2 regions of the Mesorhizobium sp. Pch-S genome follow, and region 2 is predicted to be linked to the other one. Evidence: riboswitches for the same ligand, from Rfam matches in the RefSeq annotation. Region 2 holds a riboswitch; the other holds the start of a gene.

Region 1 (5,246 bases), 1.8 Mb from region 2:
TCCTCGCGCACGATCTGCCGGCCAAGCTTGTGCTGGTCGCGCTCTTCCTCTTCCAGAACCTGGTCGCGCCATTCCTCGAAATGGCCGAAGCCCTTGTCCAGCCTGCGCGTCTGGCCGCGGTCGAGCCAGACCGTGGCACGCGAGATGCGCTGCAGGAAACGACGGTCGTGGGAAATGACGATCAAGGCTGAGGAAGTGCGCGCCAGTTCCTCTTCCAGCCATTCGATGACGGCGAGGTCGAGATGGTTGGTCGGCTCGTCGAGCAGCAGGATGTCGGGTTCCGGCGCCATGACGCGGGCCAATGCGGCCCGGCGCGCTTCGCCGCCGGAAAGATCGGCAGGACGCTCCTCGCCGGTGAGCCCCAGATGTTCCATCAGGTAGGTCGCGCGATATGGATCGTCGGCCGGTCCCAGTCCTGCTTCGACATAGGCGCGCACGCTGGCAAAACCGTCCATGTCGGGAACCTGCGGCAGGTACCGCACGGTTGCCGTCGGCTGGCGGAACACCTCGCCATCCTGCGGCTCGATCATGCCGGCAGCGATCTTGAGCAATGTCGACTTGCCGGAACCATTGCGGCCGACCAGCGCGATCTTGTCCCCGGGAGCTGCCACGAGTTCGGCACCATCCAGCAGGGGCGTGCCGCCGAAGGTCAGCTTGATACCAGTCAGATTGAGAAGGGGTGGCGCCATGTCAGCTTTCGGGAAGTGGGTAAGGATGGGCAAGCAGGAGCGCACGGCCGCTGCCGAGTGCGATTTCGAGCTTGCCTTGCACGGCATTGGAAATGGTGAGCGACGAACCGAAAGGCATTTCCACCGCATTCAGCGGCCATTTGGCGCCCTTGATCGTAAGCCCGGTGAGTTTCGAGAAGCCGAGCACGGAAAACAGCGTTCCTTCGGCATAGTCGAAGGTCGCTGTCTTGCCGGGCAGAAGCGGAATACCCTCCTGCGCACCGCTGGTCAGGAGCACGTCGGTTCCCTGTTCGGCCAGGCTGAGCGCCAATGCCAGATGCAGGAAGGCATGATCGGCCCTGGCACCACCGAAGGCGCCGACAAGGTTCAGTTTCCTGGCGCCCAGGTCGAGTGCAATCGAAACAGCGAGTTCGCCGTCGGTGGAATCCTTCTCGGCCGGGAACCGCTCCTGCGGAACCTGTGCCAGATGCGGCGGCAGATCGGCCGGCGCGGAATCGAAATCTCCGACCCACAGCTCAGGCGTAAGCCCCAGCAAGTCCGCATGCCGGATACCGGAGTCGGCCGCGATCACGCGGGTACCGGCGACCTGGGCTTCGAGCCGCGGCGTCTGGATGACCTCGCCGCCAAGCAGAAGGGTGAAAGTGCTCATGGGCGTCGCCCTTACCAGCCCCCATGCCGAAACGGAAGTGCGCGCGAGAACCTGCACCCGGCCCCGATCTGTCCCGGCAAACTAACGCTTGCGCGCCATCGTAGCCCGCTCTATGTCTCGAGCCGCTCTAACGGGGTGCCCGATCGCGGCTTCGCGACCTGGCTGAGAGGCGAAAAGCCAACCCGCTGAACCTGATCCGGTTTGTACCGGCGGAGGGATTAGACGCTTAGCCAAAGCGCCGGTTCCCTTGTCACGAAGTGAAGGAGGCGCCGATGCGCAAAACTCTGTCTGCCCTGATTTCCGCTCTCGCTTTGGCTGCCGCCACCTTGCCGGCAACGGCGAAAGAAAAACTGACCATCTACACCTATGAGAGCTTCACCGCCGAGTGGGGTCCAGGCCCGCAGGTCAAGAAGGCGTTCGAGGCGGACTGCGACTGCGAGGTCGATTTCGTCTCGGTTGCGGACGGCGTCGCCCTGCTCAACCGGGTCAAGCTGGAGGGCGCTGCCACGAAGGCCGATATCGTGCTTGGGCTCGACACCAACCTGACCGCGGATGCCAAGGCAAGCGGTCTGTTCGTCCCGCATGGCACGACGGCGGCACTCGACGTGCCGGGCGGCTGGAACGACGACACCTTCATTCCTTATGACTACGGCTATTTTGCCGTCGTCTACGACACGGAGAAGCTGAAGACACCGCCGGCCAGCCTCAAGGATCTTGTCGAAGGCGATCCCACCCAGAAGATCGCCATCCAGGATCCACGCACCTCCACGCCCGGCCTTGGATTGCTGTTGTGGGTGCGCTCGGTGTACGGCGACAAGGCGCCGGAAGCCTGGGCGAAATTGAAGGACCGCGTGCTCACCGTGACGCCGGGCTGGAGTGAGGCCTACGGCCTGTTCACCAAGGGTGAAGCGCCGATGGTGCTGTCCTACACCACCTCGCCCGCCTACCATATGATCGCTGAAAAGACCGATCGCTACCAGGCAGCGTCCTTCTCCGAGGGCCACTACCTTCAGGTCGAGGTCTCTGGCATCACCACCACCGGCGCCAAGAATCCGCTGTCCGGGAAGTTCATGGCCTTCATGACCAGCCCGAAATTCCAGGATGTCGTCCCGGAAACCAACTGGATGTTCCCGGCCGGCAAGATGGACAAGCCGCTCGATCCGGCGTTCGACAAACTGGTGAAGCCGACCAAGACCCTGGCTTTCAGCCCCGAGGAGATTGCGAAAAACCGTAAAGCCTGGGTGGATGAGTGGCTCAACGTGATGAGCAAGTAGGAACGACGGGCGAATCCATTGTCTCAGGCTGCGCACTCCACTGCATTGCGCGACAGACGTGTCGGTGCGGGAGTGGCTGCGCTTGTCTTTGTCGCCATCCTGATCGGCGGCGCTTTCCTTGGCCTTGCCATCGAAAGTGCCGGCGATTTTTCAGGGGCGGCAGCCGCTTTCGATTCCTATCTCTTTCGCATCGTCCGCTTCACCTTGTGGCAGGCCGTGCTGTCGACCTGTCTGTCGGTCGTACCGGCACTGTTCGTGGCGCGGGCACTGGCGCGTCACCCTGGCTTTTTCGGCCGCAACTTCATTCTGCAACTGTTCGCTGTGCCTCTGGCGCTGCCCGCCATCGTCGCCGCGCTCGGGGTTCTCGCCCTTTATGGCCGCGCCGGCTATTTCGCGCCTTTCCTGACGAGGGTCACAGGCGAGGATTGGCCAGGCATCTACGGCCTCTCCGGCATCCTTGTCGCCCATGTCTTCTTCAATCTGCCACTCTGCGTGCGCCTATTCCTCGAAGCGTTGCAGACCGTTCCGGCGGATCAATGGCGGCTGGCCAGCCAACTCGGCATGGGCGCGCGCCCTGCCTTCCGCTTCATCGAATGGCCGGCGCTGAGACAGGCGCTTCCCGGTGTCGCCGGTCTGGTTTTCATGTTGTGTATCACCTCGTTCACCATTGTGCTGATCCTTGGCGGCGGGCCGCGCGCAACCACGCTGGAAGTCGCCATCTATCAGGCGTTGCGCTTCGATTTCGATCCAGCGCGCGCGGTGGCGCTGACGCTGCTGCAGGTCCTGCTGACTTTCGCCGTTGTCGCCCTGCTCTCTCGCCTCGGCGCCAACACGACCGCCGAGACCGGTCTTTCCGTGGCCCCGCGCCGCTACCTTTCGATCGGTCGCAGCGAGACGGCTCTGAACACCTTGCTCATCATGCTTGCCTTGTCGTTCGTCGCAGGCCCGATGATGGCGACCATAGCCGCCGGGCTGCAATCAGACCTTGTCCGCCTCATCGGCGAACAGGCCGTGCGTCGGGCCACCGCCACGAGCGCGACGCTCGCATTCCTGTCGGCGCTGCTTGCGACAGCCCTTTCCCTGTCCCTGGCTATGGCGCGACATGGCTTGGCCGCTCGGCGCGGCAGAACCGGTGGTCGGTCGCTGCTGGAATATGCCACCGATACCGGGGCCGGCTTCGTGCTGGTCGTGCCACCGATCGTCATCGGCGCCGGCTGGTTCCTGCTGCTGCGTCATGTCGGCAACGCTTTCGCGATTGCTCCGGTGATGGTCGTTGCGGTGAACGCCATCATGGCAATGCCCTTCGCCCTGCGTGCCATTCGCCCAGCCTATGATGCGGCCAGCGAACGGCATGAGCGGCTTTGCGCACAGCTTGGCATCACGGGCTGGGCCCGCTTGAGGCTGATCGATTGGCCCGTGCTGCAACGACCGCTTGCCACTGCCTTTGCCTTTGCCATGGCTTTGTCGCTCGGCGATCTCGGCGTGATCGCGCTGTTCGGTTCGGATTCCCTGCAGACGCTGCCCTATCTTCTGCTCGCCCGCATGGGCAGCTATCGTACCGCCGACGCCGCGGGACTGGCTTTGCTGCTGGGTCTGGTTTGTTTCGCGCTGATCCTGTTTGCCGACCGGCTCGGAAAGGAACGTTCCCCATGACCGCCGATATGCCGGTTCGGCAGGGTGTATCGCTGCATCTGGACAGGACGACCTTCAGCTATGGCGAGGTCGGCCTCGCTTTCGACGTTGAATTTCCTGCTGGCAGAATCACCGCCGTGATGGGGCCGAGCGGCTCGGGCAAATCGACATTGCTCAACCTGGTAGCCGGGTTCGAAACACCTCGCTCCGGGCGCGTTCTGATCGGCGGCAGGGATTTCAGCGGCGCTTCACCATCCGAGCGGCCGGTTTCGATGGTCTTTCAGGAGAACAACCTGTTCGCCCATCTCGATGTGTTCCGCAATGTTGGCCTCGGTATCTCACCTTCGCTCGCCCTCACTGCCACGCATCGCGCCAGCATCGCCGACGCGCTCGCGCGCACGGGCCTGGCCGGCAAGGACAAACGCCTGCCGCGCGAGCTTTCCGGCGGCGAGCGTCAACGCGTTGCGCTGGCGCGTGCCCTGGTCCGCGATCGACCTGTCCTGCTGCTGGATGAACCCTTTGCATCGCTTGGACCTGCCCTGCGGGAGGATATGCTGGATCTCGTGGCGGCGGTCCAGGCCGAGCGAAAAATGACCACGCTCTTCGTCACCCACCAGCCACAAGACGCACGCCGCATCGCTGCTCATGTCGTTTTCCTGGAGAACGGTACAGTTGCCGCAAGTGGCGGAGCGGGCGATTTCTTTTCCACGAATGGTCCGGCAGCCTTCCGGCGATACGCCGGCGCAATCGACGAAGGTTAGCCGGGCTGCGGAAAAGAGTGGCCACCGCCATATTTTAACTGGTCCTGCACCAGGGAAATCTGGAACGGATTATGCGACTCAGGCATTTGTCTTGCCCGGAAGCCGACATAATTTGCGGTCAAACGGGTTTGGGGGCATCATCGTCCTTGCTTGCCAATCTGCCTCGCGTGTGGCTAGGTCCACCGCAGATTGTCTGGCACAATCGTAGATTGCCCCGTCGAGACGAAAAAGGAAGCCGACC
Region 2 (5,246 bases):
CCGAGCAGCCTGTCCCTGAGGGTCGCCAGGGCGCGGCGCGGATCGAGATGTGCCTCCTGCGTGAAGAACAGCCCGCGCCGGAACCGGCCGGCGAGATCCGGTTCGAGCGCGGCAACGGCCTCTTCGCCGATCGTCGAGTACCCTGTCGTGCGCCGCGCGAAACGGTCGAGCTCGCCGGCATCCCGTGCCGGCGCCACCACCAGCGTGCCGGTGCGCACGACATGGCCCGGCAGCACGGTGTCCCACCAGTCGAGCGCCAGGCGCCCCAGCGTGACGACCGCCTCTTCCGCGCTCTCGCGCTCGCACCACGGCGCCAGCATGCCGCCGGCAGCCCAGGAGGCGCTGCCGGCAAGGCGATGCCGTTTTTCGATGACGGTGACGTCGGCGCCGCGCGACGCCAGCTCGTAGGCCAGCGTCAGTCCGGCGACGCCGGCTCCCTTGACCAGCGCTTTCATGGCTGGTCGGCCCCCGCCTCCGTAGCTTCGACGGAAGCGGCCACGTCGACGATGTCGACGGAATCGAGCGGCAAATAGAGATCGCCGCCGACGCGGAACTTTTCCGCCATCGCTGCCATGCCTTCCTTCTGTGCCTCGGCACGGATGTCGTGCGAGATGCGCATGGAGCAGAATTTCGGCCCGCACATGGAGCAGAAATGCGCCACCTTGTGCGCTTCCTTGGGCAAGGTCTCGTCGTGGAAGGCGCGCGCTGTTTCGGGATCGAGCGAGAGGTTGAACTGGTCTTCCCAACGGAACTCGAAGCGGGCGCGCGACAAGGCGTCGTCCCGGACCTTGGCGGCGGGATGGCCCTTGGCGAGGTCGGCGGCATGGGCGGCGATCTTGTAGGTGATGACGCCGACCTTCACGTCATTGCGGTCGGGCAGGCCGAGATGTTCCTTGGGCGTGACGTAGCAGAGCATGGCGGTGCCGAACCAGCCGATCATGGCAGCGCCGATGCCGCTGGTGATGTGGTCATAGCCGGGTGCGATATCGGTGGTGAGCGGCCCGAGCGTGTAGAACGGCGCCTCGCCGCAGACGGCGAGCTGCTTGTCCATGTTTTCCTTGATCTTGTGCATCGGCACGTGACCGGGACCCTCGATCATCACCTGGCAATCCTTGGCCCAGGCGATCTGCGTCAGTTCGCCCAGCGTCTCCAGCTCTGCGAACTGCGCGGCATCGTTGGCGTCGGCGATGGAGCCGGGCCGCAGCCCGTCGCCCAGCGAGAACGACACGTCATAGGCGCGGCAGATGTCGCAGATCTCCTCGAAATGCTCGTAGAGGAAGCTTTCCCTGTGATGGTAGAGGCACCACTTGGCCATGATCGAACCGCCGCGGCTGACGATGCCGGTGACGCGATCGACGGTGAGCGGAATGTAGGGCAGCCGCACGCCGGCATGGATGGTGAAATAGTCGACGCCCTGCTCCGCCTGTTCGATCAGCGTGTCGCGGAACACCTCCCAGGAGAGATCCTCGGCAACGCCGCCGACCTTTTCCAGCGCCTGGTAGAGCGGCACGGTGCCGATCGGCACCGGCGAATTGCGCAGGATCCAGTCGCGGATGTTGTGGATGTTGCGGCCGGTGGAAAGGTCCATCACCGTGTCGGCGCCCCAGCGGGTTGCCCAGACCATCTTTTCCACCTCCTCGGCCATGGACGAGGTGACGGCCGAATTGCCGATATTGGCGTTGATCTTGACCAGGAAATTGCGGCCGATGATCATCGGCTCGGCTTCCGGATGGTTGATGTTGGCCGGGATGATGGCGCGGCCGCGCGCAACCTCGTCGCGCACGAACTCCGGCGTGACGTAGTCGGGGACCGCCGCACCGAAGCTCTCGCCATCGCGCTGCAGCTTGGTGTGCACCGCCTGGCGGCCGAGGTTTTCGCGAATGGCGATGAATTCCATCTCCGGCGTGATGATGCCGGCGCGGGCGTAAGCGAGCTGGGTGACGGCACGTCCGCCCCTAGCCCGGAACGGCTGGTTGCGCACCGGGAATTCCGGCGTCAGCCGCTCACCGGAGACGAAGCCATTGTCCTCCGGCTTGACCAGCCGACCCTCGTAGCGCTCGACATCGCCGCGCGCGACGACCCATTCTTCGCGCAGGCGCGGCAGGCCGCGCTCGATATCGGTCTGCACGTTGGTGTCGGTGTAGGGCCCCGAGGAATCATAGACCGTGACCGGCGGCTCGCCGGCAGTCGGATGCACGGAGATCTCGCGCATCGGCACGCGCAGGCCGGGATGGATGACGCCCGGTTTGTAGACCTTGCGCGATGCCGGCAATTCGCCAACGGTGACGGTCGGGGTATGGATATTCATGTGCGAGCCTCCTCGAGTGACGGAGACCCAGTCCACGCAGTGAGGAGGAAGCGACGCCTGGCTGAAGGGAATACGGGCATCCTGCCCGATAACCAAAGCCGGAAATGCCGGCCCGCAAAGCGTTCCCACCGTCCCTACGCCAGTATGAACTGGATCAGGTTCAACGGGTCACTGCGCGTTACAGCAGTATCTCAGCCCCTTGTCGGGACCCCCCTGGTGAGCCTCAAGGGTGAACCTCAAGCGCCCTTTTTGTCAACAGGGGTGTGAGCGGGAGATGCGAGGAGGCCTTTGCCGGCCGGTCTCCACCTAAGGCAAACGCAGGTTCTTTCCCTCGGCATCGAACACATGCGGGGCTGTGGAAAACGCCAGCGGCAAGGTATCGCCGGAACGAACCGACGTGCGCTCCTGCGCCGGCACGATCAGCGCGGTGCCGTCCTGGGTCACGGCGTAGATGAGCGTGGAGCCGCCCAGATTTTCGGTGATTTCCACCCTGGCGCTGAACACCGGATTCGCGGCATCGATCCTGATGGTTTCCGGGCGCAGGCCGAGCGTGACCGGGCTGCCTGCTTCAGGCAACCGCGCAAAGGGTCCGGCAATGGACTGCGGCCGGGACAAGGCCGGACACGCGACCTGAATGCCATGCGCCGAGGAGCTTTCAACGGTTCCCGACAGCAACGTCATTCGCGGGCTGCCGATGAAGCCGGCGACGAAGAGATTGGCCGGATTGTCATAGAGATCGATGGGGGTGCCGATCTGTTCCACCAGCCCGCCGCGCAGAACGACAATCCTGTCAGCCAGCGTCATGGCCTCGACCTGATCGTGGGTGACGTAGATCATCGTCGCCCCGATCTCGCGATGGATCTTGGCGATTTCGACACGCATCTGGGTGCGAAGCTCGGCGTCCAGATTGGAGAGAGGCTCGTCGAACAGGAAGATCTTGGGCTTGCGCACGATGGCGCGGCCAATGGCGACACGCTGCCGCTGGCCGCCGGAGAGTTGCTTCGGCCTGCGGTCGAGCAGCGGTTCGATCTGCAGGATGCGGGCGGCCTCCGCGACGCGTGCCTTGATCTCGGCCTTCGGCACCTTGTTGATCTGCATGCCGAAGGCGATGTTGTCGAAGACCGACATGTGCGGGAAGAGCGCGTAGGACTGGAACACCATCGCGACATGACGATCGGCCGGATCGGCATGGGTCAGGTCCTCGCCGTCGATCGAGATCGAGCCCTCGCTGGTCTCCTCGAGGCCGGCGATCATGCGAAGCAGGGTCGACTTGCCGCAGCCCGAGGGGCCGACGAAGACGACGAATTCCCCCTTCGTGGCCTCGATCGACACTCCCTTGACGACCTGAAGGGAGCCGAACTGCTTGGTGACGTGATCGATCCTGAGAAAAGTCATGGGGTCGAACTGTTGCTCCGGTTATCTTGCGAATTGCCCGCCATCTGGCGGGCGCTCAGCCGCGTGCCCAGGCGGGCAGCCAATCGCCATGCGCCGCGATCAGCCTGTCGACGAGGTTCCAGATCTGGTCGAGATCGAGCTCGGCCGCCGTGTGCGGATCCATCATCGCCGCATGGTAGATATGGTCGCGGTTTTCGGTGGTCAGCGCCCGAACGGTGAGTTCCTGGACGTTGATGTTGGTGCGGATGAGCGCAGTCAGTTGCGGCGGAAGATCGCCGATGAGCGTTGGCTGGATGCCGTTGGCATCGACGAGGCAAGGTACCTCCGCGACGCAATTGGCCGGCAGCGAGGTGATCGAGCCGTTGTTGCGCTGGTTGCCGTAGATGATCGACGGCTCGCCGGTCCAGACCGAATTCATGATCGAGGAGGCATATTCGTGGCTCTCCTTGATGGCGATCGTATCGGCGCCGGTCAGCGTCCCGGATTCCTCCTTCCAGCGGGCGATCTGCTCGACGCAGCGTTTCGGGTATTCATCGAGCGGGATGCCGAATTTCTCGATGAGATCGGCACGGCCGTCCTTGATGAAATAGGGCGTGTATTCCGCGAAGTGTTCGGAGCTTTCGGTGACGAAATAGCCGAGCCGCGTCAGCATTTCATAGCGGACCCTGTTCGGACAGCGCGGGTTCCAATGGCTCGGTTTCGGGAAGCGCCCTTCGCGATAGCCCTGCACCAGGTCGGGATAGAGGTTGCGGTAGCTGCCATCCGCCAGGCGATGCTCGAAGGTGAGGAAGAACGCCATGTGGTTGATGCCGGCGGCGCGATAGCGGATTTCCGAAACCGGGATATCGAGATCGCGCGACAGCTCATAGGCGGTGCCCTGGACGGAATGGCACAGCCCCACCTGCCGGATGGAAGGATATTTCTCGGCGATCGCCCAGGTGTTGATCGCCATCGGGTTCACATACTGCAGCAGGATCGCCTTGGGGCAGACCTGAAGCATGTCCTCGCAGATGGCCCACAGATGCGGCACGGTGCGCAGGCCGCGCATGATGCCGCCGACGCCGAGCGTGTCGGCGATGGTCTGGCGCAGTCCGAATTGCTTGGGGACCTCGAAATCGGTCACGGTGCAAGGTTCGTAGCCGCCGATCTGGAAGGCGACGACGACGAAATCCGCCCCTTCCAGGGCCTTGCGCTGGTTGGAATGTGTTTCAATGGTCGCGCTGGCGCCAAGTGCCTGCACGAGTTTGCCGGCGACGACCTCGCTTTCCTTCAGCCGCTCGGGATTGATGTCCATCAACGCGATCACCGCGTCCTTGAGCGCGGGGCGATACAGCACATCGCCGATGATGTTCTTCATGAAAACGGTGGAGCCGGCTCCGATGAACGTGATCTTTGGGCGTCGCATTGCGGGTTCTCGATAAGATGACGGGGATTGTGAAGGGTCCTCCGACGTCCGGGAAGGAACGCCGGAGGAAAATCCTACCGCGGGGAGAGGCGCGCCAGGAATTGGAGTTCAAGGGCTCGGAGCGTGATCTTTACCGGA

What was found. A riboswitch is a leader RNA that binds a small molecule or an ion and turns the genes downstream of it on or off. The one in region 2 is predicted to bind thiamine pyrophosphate.
Region 1: it holds a riboswitch for thiamine pyrophosphate, as region 2 does, so the genes downstream of both, thiB (thiamine ABC transporter substrate binding subunit) here and thiC (phosphomethylpyrimidine synthase ThiC) in region 2, are expected to answer to the same signal.

The regions. Positions count from the first base shown of each region.
Region 1 is NZ_CP029562.1:2,872,944-2,878,189, reverse strand. Features, by position in the region: gene C1M53_RS13375 (ABC-F family ATP-binding cassette domain-containing protein) at 1-689, opposite strand, end outside; gene C1M53_RS13370 (thiamine diphosphokinase) at 691-1,338, opposite strand; TPP riboswitch at 1,460-1,573, shown strand; gene thiB (thiamine ABC transporter substrate binding subunit) at 1,611-2,612, shown strand; gene thiP (thiamine/thiamine pyrophosphate ABC transporter permease) at 2,631-4,265, shown strand; gene thiQ (thiamine ABC transporter ATP-binding protein) at 4,262-5,005, shown strand.
Region 2 is NZ_CP029562.1:1,060,515-1,065,760, forward strand. Features, by position in the region: gene thiO (glycine oxidase ThiO) at 1-455, opposite strand, end outside; gene thiC (phosphomethylpyrimidine synthase ThiC) at 452-2,308, opposite strand; TPP riboswitch at 2,422-2,533, opposite strand; gene ugpC (sn-glycerol-3-phosphate ABC transporter ATP-binding protein UgpC) at 2,615-3,703, opposite strand; gene C1M53_RS04935 (alpha-glucosidase/alpha-galactosidase) at 3,759-5,108, opposite strand.